3 regions of the Pseudomonas sp. LFS074 genome follow, and region 3 is predicted to be linked to each of the others. Evidence: riboswitches for the same ligand, from Rfam matches in the RefSeq annotation. Region 3 holds a riboswitch; each other region holds the start of a gene.
The links. Region 3 has a riboswitch for cobalamin ahead of ACNQP3_RS12645 (CbtB domain-containing protein). Riboswitches for the same ligand answer to the same signal wherever they lie in the genome.
Positions count from the first base shown of each region.

Region 1: another riboswitch for cobalamin. It lies ahead of ACNQP3_RS10270 (TonB-dependent receptor); the one in region 3 lies ahead of ACNQP3_RS12645 (CbtB domain-containing protein).
Region 2: another riboswitch for cobalamin. It lies ahead of cobW (cobalamin biosynthesis protein CobW); the one in region 3 lies ahead of ACNQP3_RS12645 (CbtB domain-containing protein).

Region 1 is NZ_JBFPFV010000001.1:2,224,500-2,229,264, reverse strand. Features, by position in the region: gene lpxO (lipid A hydroxylase LpxO) at 1-38, shown strand, start outside; gene ACNQP3_RS10280 (carboxymuconolactone decarboxylase family protein) at 172-516, shown strand; gene ACNQP3_RS10275 (GNAT family N-acetyltransferase) at 595-1,164, shown strand; cobalamin riboswitch at 1,229-1,437, shown strand; gene ACNQP3_RS10270 (TonB-dependent receptor) at 1,546-3,672, shown strand; gene ACNQP3_RS10265 (DUF1624 domain-containing protein) at 3,814-4,765, shown strand, end outside.
Region 2 is NZ_JBFPFV010000001.1:2,615,486-2,620,250, forward strand. Features, by position in the region: gene ACNQP3_RS12055 (ATP-binding cassette domain-containing protein) at 1-483, opposite strand, end outside; gene ACNQP3_RS12060 (hypothetical protein) at 655-1,017, opposite strand; gene ACNQP3_RS12065 (glyoxalase superfamily protein) at 1,014-1,391, opposite strand; cobalamin riboswitch at 1,492-1,709, shown strand; gene cobW (cobalamin biosynthesis protein CobW) at 1,811-2,878, shown strand; gene cobN (cobaltochelatase subunit CobN) at 2,882-4,765, shown strand, end outside.
Region 3 is NZ_JBFPFV010000001.1:2,755,644-2,760,408, forward strand. Features, by position in the region: gene ACNQP3_RS12625 (DUF1272 domain-containing protein) at 58-300, opposite strand; gene cobM (precorrin-4 C(11)-methyltransferase) at 367-1,119, opposite strand; gene ACNQP3_RS12635 (cobalamin biosynthesis protein) at 1,153-1,539, opposite strand; gene ACNQP3_RS12640 (CbtA family protein) at 1,539-2,225, opposite strand; gene ACNQP3_RS12645 (CbtB domain-containing protein) at 2,235-2,423, opposite strand; cobalamin riboswitch at 2,517-2,741, opposite strand; gene ACNQP3_RS12650 (LLM class flavin-dependent oxidoreductase) at 2,855-3,955, opposite strand; gene ACNQP3_RS12655 (LLM class flavin-dependent oxidoreductase) at 3,983-4,765, opposite strand, start outside.

The DNA.
Region 1 (4,765 bases), 530 kb from region 3:
TGGTCGCAGCGTTGGTGCTGGTGTTCATCTACATCTGAACCGTGTAGGCGCGGGCTTGGGGCAAGCCCGCTGCCAAAGGCCCACTGCATGACCACCAAAGTACAAGCCTCGCACTTGCCACTCTTCGACTAGCCTGAAAGCTCCACTCGCAACCCCCCCAAGGTGAAGACGATGAGCATGATGGACTGGGACGCCTACCGTAAGCAGTTGATGGCCGGCATCGGCGATCTCAAGCAACTCTCACCCGACACCGTGGCCGGTTATGTGACCGCCAGCGGTGCTGGGGCCAAGACCAACCACCTGGACGCCAAGACCCGCGAGCTGATTTCTCTGGCCGTGGCCGTGACCACCCGCTGCGACGGCTGCATCGCCGTGCATTCGCAACAGGCGGTCAAGCATGGCGCCAGCCGCGAGGAAATTGCCGAAGCGCTTGGCGTAGCGGTGGCGATGAATGCTGGGGCCGCACTGGTCTACTCAGCGCGTGCCATGGACGCGGTGGGCAAGGCCAACGGTTGAGCACAAACGGCGTCGCCGCCCTTGCGCGACGGCGCCGCGCCACCCAGACTGGGCGGCTTAGCCCGCGCAGGAACCCGCATGATCCACATTCGCCCCATGACGCCCGAAGACTTCGACCGCTTCTGGCCTACCTTCCAAGCCATTGTCCAGGCCCGTGAAACCTACGCCTTCGAGCCAGCCCTGAGCGTCGAACAGGCTCGCCAGCTGTGGCTGGAGCTGCCCTTGCATACGTTGCTGGCTGAAGAAGATGGCGAGCTGCTGGGTTCCTACTACCTCAAGGCCAATGCTGCCGGGCCTGGCGCACATGTGGGCAATTGCGGCTACATGGTCTGCGAACAGGCGCGCGGCCGGGGCGTGGCGCGCCTGATGTGCGAACACTCGCAGAAGCTGGCGCGCCAGGAAGGTTTTCTGGCCCTGCAGTTCAACTCGGTGGTGGCCAGCAATGAAGTGGCCGTGGCGCTTTGGCACAAGCTGGGCTTCGAGACCGTTGGCCGCTTGCCCAAGGCCTATCGCCATGCCCGCCTGGGGCTGGTGGACTGCCTGGTGATGTACAAATGGCTGGCGGATGAGCCGGTGGTAGAGAAGCCCCCGCTGTTGATCGGGCGCAAGAACATCGAGGCACGGGTTTCGCGGCGCCGCGGACGCTAGCCTTTGCAGGCCTAACCCACCTCCATTGCCCAAGCAAATTTGACGCCCCCGCGTTTCAATGGTCAGATGCGCGCCAGTTTCAGGTGTCCTGCGCCGCCGCGCGCAGGGTGAAACGGGAAGCCGGTGCGTCGTGTTGCCCACGACAAGTCCGGCGCTGCCCCCGCAACGGTAAGCGAGCGAACCCTTCGAGATACCACTGTGCTCCGGCATGGGAAGGTGAAGGTTTCATGCCCCTCGCAAGCCCGGAGACCGGCCTGGAGCTTCACTTGGCAACCCGCGGTGGGCGGGCGCAGGCCGGAATCCGTGCGCGCGCCTGCCTGCATGGTTCGCCTTTGCGTGTTTTCCACCGGGATGCATTCATTCCTGCAGCAGTGGAACGACATGTCCCGTATGTTCAAGCTTCACCCCCTGGCGGCCTGCCTGGCCGTCGCCCTGCCGGCCTTGGCCGATGACCGTGCCCCGCCGCCTCTGGCCTTGCCTTCCACGGCCATCACCGACACCCTCGACAGCCACGCCATCGACCTGGCCACGCCTACCCAGGCCGGCTCGCGCCTTGGCCTGAGTGCCCTGGAAACACCCGCCAGTACCAGCAGCATCAGTGCCGAGCAGATTCAGCAGCGCAACAACCTCACCGTGCAGGATGCGGTGACCCGCTCGCCGGGCATCACCTTCGTCGGCTCCCCAGGCGACGGCGGCACCGGCCTGTCCGCCCGCGGCTTTGCCGGGCACAGTTCGGTGATGACCCTGTTCGACGGCGCGCGCCTTTACACCGGCGCCGGCACGCAAACGTTCCCTGTCGACCCGTGGATGGTCGAACGTATCGATGTGATTCGCGGCCCGGCTTCGGTACTGCATGGCGAAGGCGCCACCGGCGCGGTCGTCAACGTGATCCCGAAAAAACCGTTTGCCGGCGAAGTGCGCAACCACCTGCGTCTGGGCTACGGCTCATGGGACCGTCAGCAGCTCGGCCTGGACAGCGGCGGCAGCCTCAGCGAGCGCCTGAGCTATCGCCTTACGCTGAACCAGCAAGATGGCAATGGTTGGGTCGACCGCACCCATTCGCGCAGCCTGGCCGTTAGCGCAGCGCTGCGTTTCGATGCCAGTGACGACCTCAGCTTCACCCTCGCCCACGACCGTGGCGAGGCGCAGCCCGCCAACTACTACGGCACGCCGCTGATCGACGGCCACTATCGCAGTAGCCTGCGCAACAAGAACTACAACGTACAGAATGACGTGCAGCGTTATGACGACGAGTGGACCCGGCTGACCACCGATTGGACGCTGAACGACCACCTCAGCGCCAGCAACCAGCTGTACTACATCAAGAGCCGCCGCCACTGGCGCAACGCCGAAGACTACAGCTGGGACGCCGAGCGTCAGCAGTTGCTGCGCGGCAGCTACCTGGAGATCAAGCACAACCAGGAACAGTTCGGCGACCGCCAGACCTTCACCTTCGACCACACCCTGTTCGGCCTGGCCAGCAAGACCGTGGTCGGGGCCGAGTACAACAAGGTGCGCTTCAACGTCGACAGCAATTCACCCTACAACGATGTCGGCGGCGACTACATCGACCCATGGCAACCGCAGCCCGGCGGGTTCCACAGTGCCTCGCCGCTGCGACCGCAAACCTTGTCCACCACCCATACCTTTGCCCTGTTCGCCGAGAACCGCCTGCAGCTCAGCGACCGGCTGTCGCTGGTAACCGGCGTGCGCCGCGACCAGAACCACATCGACCGCGACAACCTGACCAACGACAGCCGCAGTGACCGCAGCCTGCAAGGTGGCAACTGGCGCGCTGGGCTGGTGTTCGCGGTCACTGACGACCTGTCACTGTATGGCCAGTACTCCACCAGCGAGGAAGGGGTCAACAACCTCATCAGCCTCAGCCCCACCCAGATGCACTATGACTTGACCGAAGCGAAGCAGACTGAGGTAGGCCTGAAGCAGCGCTTCTGGGAAGGCCGTGGCGAATGGACACTGGCCGCCTACCACATCGTCAAGAAGAAGCTGCTGGTAGACGACCCGATCACCCACGAGAAGCAACAGGCTGGCCAGCAGACCTCCGATGGCCTCGAAGCGACCTTGGAACTGGCGCTGGCGCACCAATGGCAGGTGTCTGCCAACGCATCGCTGGTGCGCGCAAGGTATGACGACTTCGACGAGATGGTCGGCGGCGTGGCGCAGGACCGTGCCGGCAACCGGCCGGCAAACGTGCCACGGCGTACCGCCAACCTGTGGTTGAGCAAAGGTTTCGGCCAACAGGTGGAAGCCGGCATTGGCGCGCGCTATGTGGATGAGCGTTATGCCGACACCGCCAATACCCAAAGCGCCCCCGGCTACACCGTGGTCGATGCCAACATCGCCTGGCAGGTGTTGCCTGATGTACGGCTGGGGTTGCAGTTGAACAACCTGTTCGATCGCGAGTATGTGCAGTCGGCGTTCAGCGGGCAGCAGTGGTTGATGGGGATGCCGCGCTCGTATTTTGCGACGGTGGATTACACCTTCTGACCTGAGTTGCCTGAACCGGCCTCTTCGCGGGCGCGCCCGCGAAGAGGCCTGCACAGGCAACACAAAAACCTCTACCAGCCTCCAATAAATTAGTTATAAGATAACGTTTCACATGACATTCATTCCTATCAGCGACCCTCCATGACAAGCGCCAGCGCCACGCCCACCTTGATCACCCAGCGCCTGCAGAGCATCGATGCCCTGCGCGGCCTGGTGATCCTGTTCATGCTTTTGGACCATGTCCGCGAGACCTTTTTCCTGCACCGCCAGGTCAGCGACCCCATGGCCATCGACAGCACCGAGCCTGCGCTGTTCGTCAGCCGCACACTGGCCCACCTCTGCGCACCGGTGTTCGTCCTGCTGACCGGCCTGTCGGCCTGGCTGTACGGCGAGAAGCATCAGGGCCGTAGCGATGTCTCGGCATTCCTGTTCAAGCGCGGGCTGTTCCTGGTGGTGCTGGAGTTCACCCTGGTCAACTTCGCCTGGACCTTCCAGTTGCCGCCCAGCGTGATCTATCTGCAGGTTATCTGGGCCATCGGCGTCAGCATGATCGCCTTGTCCCTGCTGGTGTGGCTGCCACGCGCCGCACTGCTCACCCTGGGCGCCATCATCGTCGCCGGCCACAACCTGCTCGACGGCCTGCACGTTGGCGTGGGGTCAGCCCTGCACGTGCCCTGGGCAATCCTGCACGACCGCGGCTGGCTTGAATGGTCGGAAAACCTGCGCCTGCGCACGTCGTATCCGGTGCTGCCGTGGATCGGCGTCATTGCCCTGGGTTATGGCCTGGGCCCCTGGTTCGCGCGCGGCAGCGAGGCCGGACAACGCCAGCAACGCCTGCTGACGGCCGGGTTGCTCGCACTCCTGGGCTTTGTCCTGCTGCGCATGTTCAACGGCTATGGTGAGGCGCCGTGGAGCGGTTACCCCACCTTCACGCAAACGTTGATGAGCTTCTTCAACATCACCAAATACCCACCGTCGCTACTGTTCCTGGCCCTGACCCTGGGCTGCGGCCTTGTGTTGCTGCGCGCCTTCGAGCGGGCCGGCCAGGCGCGCTGGATCAGTGCCCTGGCGGTGTTCGGTGCGGCCCCGATGT
Region 2 (4,765 bases), 140 kb from region 3:
GGCATCGCTGAGCCACGCGCCAATCAGCGCCACGCGCATGGCCTGGCCGCCGCTCAGGCTCCGTGCGGGCTGGCGCCAGTCGAGTTGGCCCAGGCCGTGGCCCTGAAGCTGGCGTTGCAATTGCTCGCGGATATCCCAGCGCTCGCCAACGGTGTCGAAATCGTGGGGCTGGATGCTGCCTTGCTCGATACGCTCCAGCGCCGCAATCACCGGCCCCACTTGGGCCAGGTCGGCAAGCGTGGCGCTGCGCTCGATGACTTGCTGGTCCAGCAAATGGACAGGCCCGAGGCGCCGGCAATGGCCGCTGCTGGGTTCACGCTGGCCGGCAAGAATCTGCCCTAGCAGGCTTTTGCCCACGCCATTGCGCCCGACCAGGCCGGTGCGGCGTTGGTCGAAGGTTTCGTTGAGGTTGCTGAACAGCAGCCTGCCATCAGGCAAGGCCAAGGAGACGCTGTCCAGCGTCAGAATCGACGTGTTCGTCATGCACAACTCCACAAATGCCGCGACATCTCCGGAGCGAGCCGGAGGCTGAAGACTGGCCGTCGAACGGACGGCGGCATCAATGGCGCATTGGACGAACACCTCGTAATTAGAGAGCGCGTAGCCTAACGGACCGTCCGGGGCCGGGTAAAGCACCGGCCGCCGGTTGGGGCCTCAGCGTTGCGCCTGCAAGCGTTTAGCCCAGTCCCCGGCGTGGCCGTGCGCGCAGGCTTGTTCACTGTCGAACCGCACATGCCAGGCCGGATGGTCCAGCTGTATGCCGGCTTGCTCCAGTGCATGGCGGGTCAACGCCAGCATGTGCGCCTTCGCTTCGCCCGCGACGGCAGCGGCTTTGTCGGCCTCTTGCTCAAATACCCAGGTAATACGAAGGCTGCCCGGAAAGTCCTCGGGGTCGAGGCGGTGAGTGAGCCAGCTGAAACCGACGATCTGCGCCTTGGCGGTTTCGCAGGCATCGGTCAGGCACGCCACCAGCTCCCGCTCCAGGCGGGCCATTTCGCGTTTGCCCAGTGCCTTCACGGGTTGGCCTCGTCATCGATCTGCTGGCAAAAGCGCAGGCGGTTGCCGAACGGGTCCCACACCTGCATCTGCAGGCCCCAGTCCAGGCGCTCGGCCTCTGGCCGGGCGTAACCGTACTGTTTGTCCTGCAGCTCGCGCTCCAGCGCGCGCAGGTCGTCGATGCGGGCGAACACGGTAGAACCGGGGCATGCATCGCCATGGTGCTCGGAAAGGTGCAGGATCAGGCCGTCGCGGTGAATCTGTACGTACAACGGCAGGTCCGGGCTGAAACGATGCTCCCAGTCCAGGCTGAAACCGAGGAAATCGAGGTAGAACTCCTTGGCCTTGTCGACCGAGAAGATGCGCAGTACGGGTATGGCGGGGGCGAGGGGCATGGGACGTCCTTGACCGTGGGCAGAGTCGCTACTGTAACGCAGTAGAACCAAGAGTGGTCGACCAGCCCGCCGCAATGGTTGACCACCCGCCAGCCACTGCGTAGCCTTGCCAGTTCGAGGTTCTTCGGCCAGGCCGAAGCTAAGATGGGAACGCGGTACACGCCGCGGCTGCCCCCGCAACTGTAAGCACCGACAACGGATCGACACTGCCACTGCGCCAGCGCGCGGGAAGGCGTCATCCCGCCAGCCCGCTGTTCAACCGAACGGGGGCCTGGAACGGTGCGAGCCAGGAGACCTGCCTCGTCACGTTTTCGACTTTCAACCGGGCGGGGTGATCCGGTGGCGAACAAGCTCGGCCAACCTCTGGCCCGTGGCTGTCGTCCTGCATGCCCGCGCCACACTGCCAAGGGCAATGCGACATGAAAACACTGGCCAAGCTCCCCGTCACCATCGTCACCGGCTTCCTCGGCTCGGGCAAGACCACCTTGCTGCGCCACATGCTCGACAACGCCCAAGGCCGCCGCATCGCGGTTATCGTCAACGAATTCGGCGAGCTGGGCATCGACGGCGAAATCCTCAAACAGTGCAGCATCGGTTGCACCGAGGAAGAAGCCAGCGGCCGCGTCTACGAACTGGCCAATGGTTGCCTGTGCTGCACCGTGCAGGAAGAATTCTTTCCGGTGATGCGCGAGCTGGTGGCACGCCGTGGCGACCTCGACCACATCCTGATCGAAACCAGCGGCCTGGCCCTGCCCAAGCCTTTGGTACAAGCGTTCCAGTGGCCGGAAATCCGCAACGCCTGCACCGTCGATGCGGTCATCACCGTGGTCGACAGCCCGGCCGTGGCCGCTGGCACCTTCGCCGCCTACCCGGACCAGGTCGATGCCCAGCGCAAACTCGACCCTAACCTGGACCATGAATCGCCACTGCACGAGCTGTTCGCCGACCAGCTGGCCAGCGCCGACCTGGTGGTACTGAACAAGGCCGACCTGATCGACGCCGAAGGCCTGGCCAAGGTGCGCGCCGAAGTGGCTGAAGAACTGCCGCCGGCCGTCAAGGTGATCGAGGCCAGCAGCGGCAAGCTGCCACTGGAAGTGCTGTTGGGCGTGGGTGCCGAGTCCGAGGCGCACATCGATGGCCGCCGCACCCACCACGACACGCACCACGACGGCGACGACCATGACGATCATGACCACGACGCCTTCGATTCCATCTCCATCGACCTGCCCGAGGCCGACGAAAGCCTGCTGCTCGACGCACTGACGCAACTGGTGGTGGAGTTCGGCATCCTGCGTGCCAAGGGCTTCGCCGCCATCCCGGGCAAGCCGATGCGCCTGCTGGTGCAAGGCGTGGGTACCCGCTTCGACAAGCACTTCGATCGCGCCTGGCGCAACGACGAGCCGCGCATCACCCGCCTGGTGCTGATTGGTCAGGACCTTGACGCTGTTCAACTGGAAGCGCGCCTGCGCCAGGCCCTGGGCGCCTGACCCATGCACCTGCTGCGGACCCAGCCCGGCGGCTTCGTGCCGGATGACAGCATTGCCGACCTCGGCCAGACACCCGCCGAGCTGGTGATTCTCTGCAGCGGCGATTCGCACCTGGCATTGCTCGCCGATACCGCCGAGCAATTGCCTGAAGACTTCCCCAGCCTGCGCCTGGCCAACCCGATGCAGGTGCAGAACCATGCCTCGGTCGACTTGTACGTCGACCAGGTGCTGCGCCACGCCAAGGTCATTCTGGTGTCGCTGCACGGTGGCGTTGGCTACTGGCGCTACGGCGTCGAGCAACTGGTCGAATTGGCCGCCCGTGGCGTGCAACTGATTCTGGTGCCGGGCGATGATCGCCCGGACCCGGAACTGACCAGCTTGGGTAACGTTTGTGGCGAACAGGCCGAACGCCTCTGGCACTACCTGCGCCAGGGCGGCAAGGCCAATGCCATCAACCTGTTCAATTGCCTGGCCAGCCAGTGGCTGGGCCGTGACTACGCCTGGGACGAGCCACAGCCTTTGCCACGCACCGCCGTGTATCACCCGGCCAAGGGGAGCGTTGCGCTAGAAGACTGGTACCCGCACTGGCACCCGGATTACCCGGTGACGCCGCTGTTGTTCTACCGCTCGCACCTGCAGGCGGCCAACACCGCCTTCATCGACGTGTTCTGCCAGCGCCTGCAAGCAGCCGGGCTGAACCCGTTGCCGATCGCCGTGGCCAGCCTCAAGGAAAGCGCCTGCCTGGAGCAGGTCGAAGCCTGGCTGGACGAGGTCGGCGCTGAAGTGCTGGTCAATACCACCGGCTTTGCCCTGTCCAGCCCAGAGCGCCCCAACCTGCGGCCGTTGCGCCGTGACATCCCGGTGTTGCAGGCCATTTGCGCGCAAGACAACCAGCCCGGCTGGGAAGCCAGCGAGCAGGGCCTGGGCGCGCGTGACCTGGCCATGCACATCGCCTTGCCGGAGCTGGACGGGCGCATCATCACCCGTCCGGTCAGTTTCAAGGACATGGCCTGGCGCAGCGAGCGCAGCCAGTCCGACGTGGTGTGCTACCGCGCGCACCCCGAGCGCATGGACTTCGTCGCCGAGCTGGCCCGCCGCTGGGTTGAGCTGGCGCGCCTGCCTAATGCCCAAAAGCGTATTGCCCTGGTGCTGGCCAATTACCCGACCCGTGATGGCCGCATTGGTAACGGCGTCGGCCTGGACACCCCGGCAGCGGCGCTGAACATCCTCAAGGCGCTACAGGCCGAAGGCTATCCGCTGGCCGATTTGCCGAGCAGCGGCACGCAGTTGATTCACCAACTGCTCGGTGGCGTGACCAACGACCTTGACCACCTGGACCAACGCCCCTGCGCCCAGAGCCTGAGCCTGGCCGACTACCAGGCTGCATTCGAGCGCCTGCCCGACGCCAACCGCCAGGCCGTGCTGGAACGCTGGGGGCCGCCCGAGCAAGACCCGATGTACCGCAGCGGCCGGCTGATGGTCGCCGGCTTGCGCTTTGGCCTGACTTTCGTCGGTATCCAGCCGGCGCGGGGGTATCAGGTGGACCCGAGCGCGGTGTACCACGACCCCGACCTGGTGCCGCCGCACGGCTACCTGGCGTTTCACTTCTGGCTGCGTCACGCCTTTGCCGCCGACGCGGTGATCCATGTCGGCAAGCACGGCAACCTTGAGTGGCTGCCCGGCAAGGGCGTGGGGTTGTCGGCACAGTGCTGGCCGGATGCGCTGCTCGGCCCGCTGCCGAACATCTACCCGTTCATCGTCAACGACCCGGGCGAGGGTGCTCAGGCCAAGCGCCGCACCCAGGCGGTGATCATCGATCACCTGATGCCGCCGCTGACCCGTGCCGAAACCTATGGGCCGCTGCGCCACCTGGAACAGTTGGCTGAT
Region 3 (4,765 bases):
AAAAACAAGAAAGACATCACTGCTGACAAGGCAGTGATGTCGGTTATTTGCGGTGGTTCAGGCGCAGGCAGCGTGCGATTTGTTTACGCGCAGGGTGGAAGCGGGGTTGTTGGTCAATGCCTGGCCGACCCGCGTCGGGCGGGCCACCAGCTGACCGGTGCAATTTGGGCAACGGCCTTGGAAGCGGGTTTCGGCACAGCTACGGCAGAATGTGCATTCGAAAGAGCAGATCATAACGTCGGGGTTGTCACCCCTCAGGTCGGTATCGCAGCACTCGCAGTTGGGGCGTAATTCCAGCATGGGCAGGGCTCCTGTTCGCAGGCGGGAACCGGCAGTCTGCTATGCCCGAGGCAAGGCTGGCAATGTTCAGTCGCCAGGGCGATACAGGTGGGCGTGCCCGGCACGGTACAAGGCCGATTCGGCGAATGGCGTATCCCCCAGAACGTGGCCTACCAGGATCAGCGCCGTGCGCCGAAAGCCCTTGCTTGCCACGCGTTCGACGATATCGCCGAGGTTGCCGCGTACCCAGTCCTGGTCTGGCCAGGTGGCGCGATGCACCACCGCTACCGGGCAGTGTGCGCCGTAGTGCGGCAGCAGCTCATCGACAATGCGCGAAAGGTGTTTGACCCCCAGGTGAATCGCCAGCGTGCTGCCGTGGCGCGCCAGGTCGCCCAGTTGCTCGCCAGGCGGCATGGGCGAGCTGTCGCCATAGCGGGTGAGGATCACGGTCTGCGCCACTTGAGGCAAAGTCAGTTCGCAGCCGAGCAGGGCAGCGCTGGCCGCCGTGGCAGTCACTCCCGGGATGATCTGGTAATCGATGCCCAGTGCTTGCAGGTGGCGGATCTGCTCGCCGATGGCGCCGTACAAGCTGGGGTCGCCGCTATGTACGCGGGCTACATCCAGCCCCCGTTCGTGTGCGCTTTGCATGGCCGCGATAATCTGCTCCAGATGCAGTTCGGCGCTGTTGATCACGGCCTCGGCCTGATGGCCTTCGAGCACGGCAGCGGGCACCAGTGAGCCGGCATAAATGATCACCGGGCATTGGCGAATCAGCCGTTGGCCCTTGACCGTGATCAGTTCTGGGTCGCCAGGGCCGGCGCCGATGAAGTAGACGGTCATGGAAAGTCCTTGCAAGAAATAGGGTATGAAACGTCAGCCGGCCAGGGCGAGGGTCGCCGGGCCTAGTACCTTGCGTGGCAGCAGCAACCTAGCCGTGCCCAGTTGTTGGCTGGCCAGGGCCAGTGCCGCACTCTCGGCCACGCCCCAACAGCCGCTGTGGGCATAGGCGGTGGCCGAGCGGTGGCTGAGCAACGGCTCATAGGCTTGGAGTTGCGCGCTATGGTACAGCACCAAGGGCAAGGCCAGGCGTGCGGCCAGTTGCTGCAGGCCGGCTTCGTCGGCCTTGAGGTTGATGCTGGCAATGCCGCGCAGGTCGGAAAGCGCCAGGCCCTGGCTAGCCAGGGCTTGGTGCAGCAGGGTTTGCAGGGTATCCGCCGGGCAACCCCGGCGGCAGCCGAAGCCAGCGTAGAAAGCCGGCATCAGGCCTCGCTGGAGCGGCGGAACAGCCACGCACTGAGCAGGCCCAACGCCACCCAGAAGGCAGCGTTGGTCAGCCAGGAGGCCATCTTGAACTGCGTCTCCAGTGCTTCGGGGGCCAGGCTTTCATGGACTTCAGGCTGTGGCGCACCGATCACATGGGGGATAACCAGCAGCACGGCGCCCAGCGCCTTCAGCAGCCAGTGGCGGGCGAACACCAGCAAGGCCAGGCCAAGGGCGGTGGCGCTGGCCGTGCCAATCCACCAGGCCTGGCGTTGCCCCAGGTCGGCGGCAGCAGTGCCGGGCAGTTCCGGTGGCAACCCCAACGTTGGGGCCAGACAGAACACGGCGAAACCGGCCAGGCCCCACAAGGCGCCAGTGCTGACGCGCTTCGGCTCGCGCAGGCCATACAGTGCGGCGAGGATCAGGGCAAAGCCCACCGCCACCACCAGGTTGCCACCGGTGGTGGACAGCACGCGCTGCCAGCCGTCTTCTGGTGACCAGGCTTCGGCGCTGTGTTCATGAGCGCCCTCATTGCCGCCATGTTCGTGTTGGGCGGCCGGGGCCGAGGACTCGTAGGTTTCCGCTTCGAGAATCAGCGGGGCGACCCAAAAGCTTTGCAGCAAGGTCAGCAACAGGGCCGCAAGCAACCCGCTGAAACCCGCAGTACGGGCAATGCGCGTGATCATCAGGCGTACTCAGTGGCAGGGGAAGGCGGCGCTGTGGCGGGTGTCGTGGGCGGCGTTGTGCACGGCCTCGATGTGCGAGAAGCCGGCGAAGTACACCAGGCACAGGCCCAACAGGCTGGCGCCGACGGCGATGACTACGCGCTGGCTGAGGGTGACGGGTGTGGCAAGGCTGTGCTGCTTGGCGCTGGTGACGGGCATGACGCGTTCCTCTGCTTTTTAGTGAGCAACGGGCGAGCGCGGCAGCCCCGGGCGGGGTCGCCCAGGGGAATGCAACAGCGCCCGCCCACCGCGGGGTGTTCATGAACGCCAGGCCGGTCTCCGGGCTTGCGAGGAAGAGCAGGGCTCCTGGAACACGTCACCTTCCCATGCCGTACTACGAGGCACAGTGGTACAGACGCTTCACTCGCTTACCGTTGCGGGGGCAGCACCGGCATTGTCCGGCCCTGCTGGAGGGCCTGCGACGCACCGGTTTCCCGTTTCACCCCCTACGGGGGCACCTGAACGTGAGGCATAAGGAGAGCATGGGGCGGGCTTGGCGTCAATCTGTGGGTGCATCTGCCTTCCACCCATTTCAGGCTTGCGCGGGTTCCTGCCGGACGGCGCTATCCCTGCAGCCGTACCGCAGAAATCTACGCAGTTCGAACATCGCGGCCAGACTCACGCTGGGCTACCAGCGCGCGAATGCGCGGGATCAGGTCCTGCCCGTACTCGACCGCATCACGCAATTGGTCAAAACCGCGGAACAGGAAAGTGCTCACCCCAAGCTTGTAGTAAGCCAATGCGGCCTCTGCCACCTGCTCTGCAGTCCCCACCAGCGACGTAGAGTTACCGGCACCGCCACCCAGCGCGGCAATCTCGGTCCACAGCCGGGTGTCATGCACTTTGCGCTGGCTGGCCAGCTGCACCAGACGCTCAGAGCCGGCATTGCTCTTGCCGAAGTTCTTCTCGCGGCGGTTGCCCTGGTGGATGCCGATCCGCGCCTGGGCGTCGGCCAGAATGCGCTCGGCACGGCCCCAGGCCTCGGCCTCGGTAGCGCCCAGAATCGGCCGCAACGACAGGCTGAAGCGAATATGCTTTTCGCGTCCGTAGCGGGCGGCGGCCTTGCGCACTTTGGCGATGCGTTCGCGTACCTGTTCCAGCGGTTCGCCCCACATCATGTACACATCGGCGTGTTTGGCGGCCACTTCGACGGCCGCATCAGAGGCGCCAGAGAAATAGATCGGCAAATGCTGCACTGGCTTGACCAGGGTCAGGTTGTCTTCGACGCGGTAATGTGTGCCCTGGTGGTCGAACGGTTCATGGCGAGTCCAGGTGTCACGCAGTACCTGCAGGTATTCGTCGGTGCGCGCATAACGGGCATCCTTGTCCAGGAAGTCGCCATCGCGCTGCAGGTCGCCGCTGTCGCCGCCGGTAATGACGTTGATCGAGGCACGGCCATGGCTCAGCTGGTCAAGGGTGGCGAACTGGCGGGCGGCGAAGGTCGGGGCCTGGAAGCCAGGGCGGTGGGCTACCAGCAGGCCGATGCGCTCGGTGAGGGCGGCCACATAGCTGGCCAGAATCAACGAATCCGGCGCGCTGGTATTGACTGCCAGCAGCGCTTTGTCAAAGCCACCATACTCTTGGGCCTGGGAGAAGGCTTTGATGAACTCCAGGTCGACCAGCGGGCCGCGTGCTGCCTGTGACTCGCTGCTTTCCTGCGGGCCGATGAGGCCGATGAATTCGAGGCTCATGGAACAGAACTCCTTGTCGTGATGGGCTCAGGCAACCGCTGTCTGGGTGCGGCGCAGTGTGTTGCGGTTTTCCGGCACGTCGAGGCCGAAATGGTCTCGCAGGGTTGTACCGGCATACGTCTGGCGTACCAGGCCTCGCGCTTGCAGCAGCGGCACCACCTGCTCGGTGAAATACTGCAGGCCGTCGGGTAGCAGCGAGTTGATGATGAAACCGTCGGCCGCGCCGTTTTCGAACCAGTGCTGCAGGGCATCGCCAACCTGTTCCGGGGTACCGACGAAGTCCCGGCGTGGACGCGAGAAACGCAGCGCCAGCTCGCGCAAGGTCAGGCCTTCATCACGGGCCAGCTGCTTGAGTTGGTCCGAGGTGCCCTTGTGGCTGTCATTGCCCAGCGTGCCGAGGTCGGGGAAGGGCGCGTCCAAGTCATGGTGGCTGAAGTCGTAGTCGTTGAACGGCCGGCCAAGCGCAACCAGGGCATCTTCGATGCTTACCAGGTCCACGGCTTGCTGATAACGCTGTTCGACCTCCTCGGCGTCGCGGCCGACGATCGGGCGTATGCCGGGCAGGATGAACAATGCATCCGGATCACGGCCATGGCGCGCGGCACGCTGCTTGAGGTCCTGATAGTAAGCGTGGGCATCGTCGAACGATTCCGGGTTGACGAAGATGGCGTCGGCGTTTTGCGCGGCGAAGTTGCGACCCTCTTCCGACACGCCTGCCTGGAAGATCAGTGGCTGGCCCTGGGGCGAGCGCTGGATGTTCAGCGGGCCCTTGACCTTGAAGAACTCACCCTGGTGGCCGAGGGTGTGCAG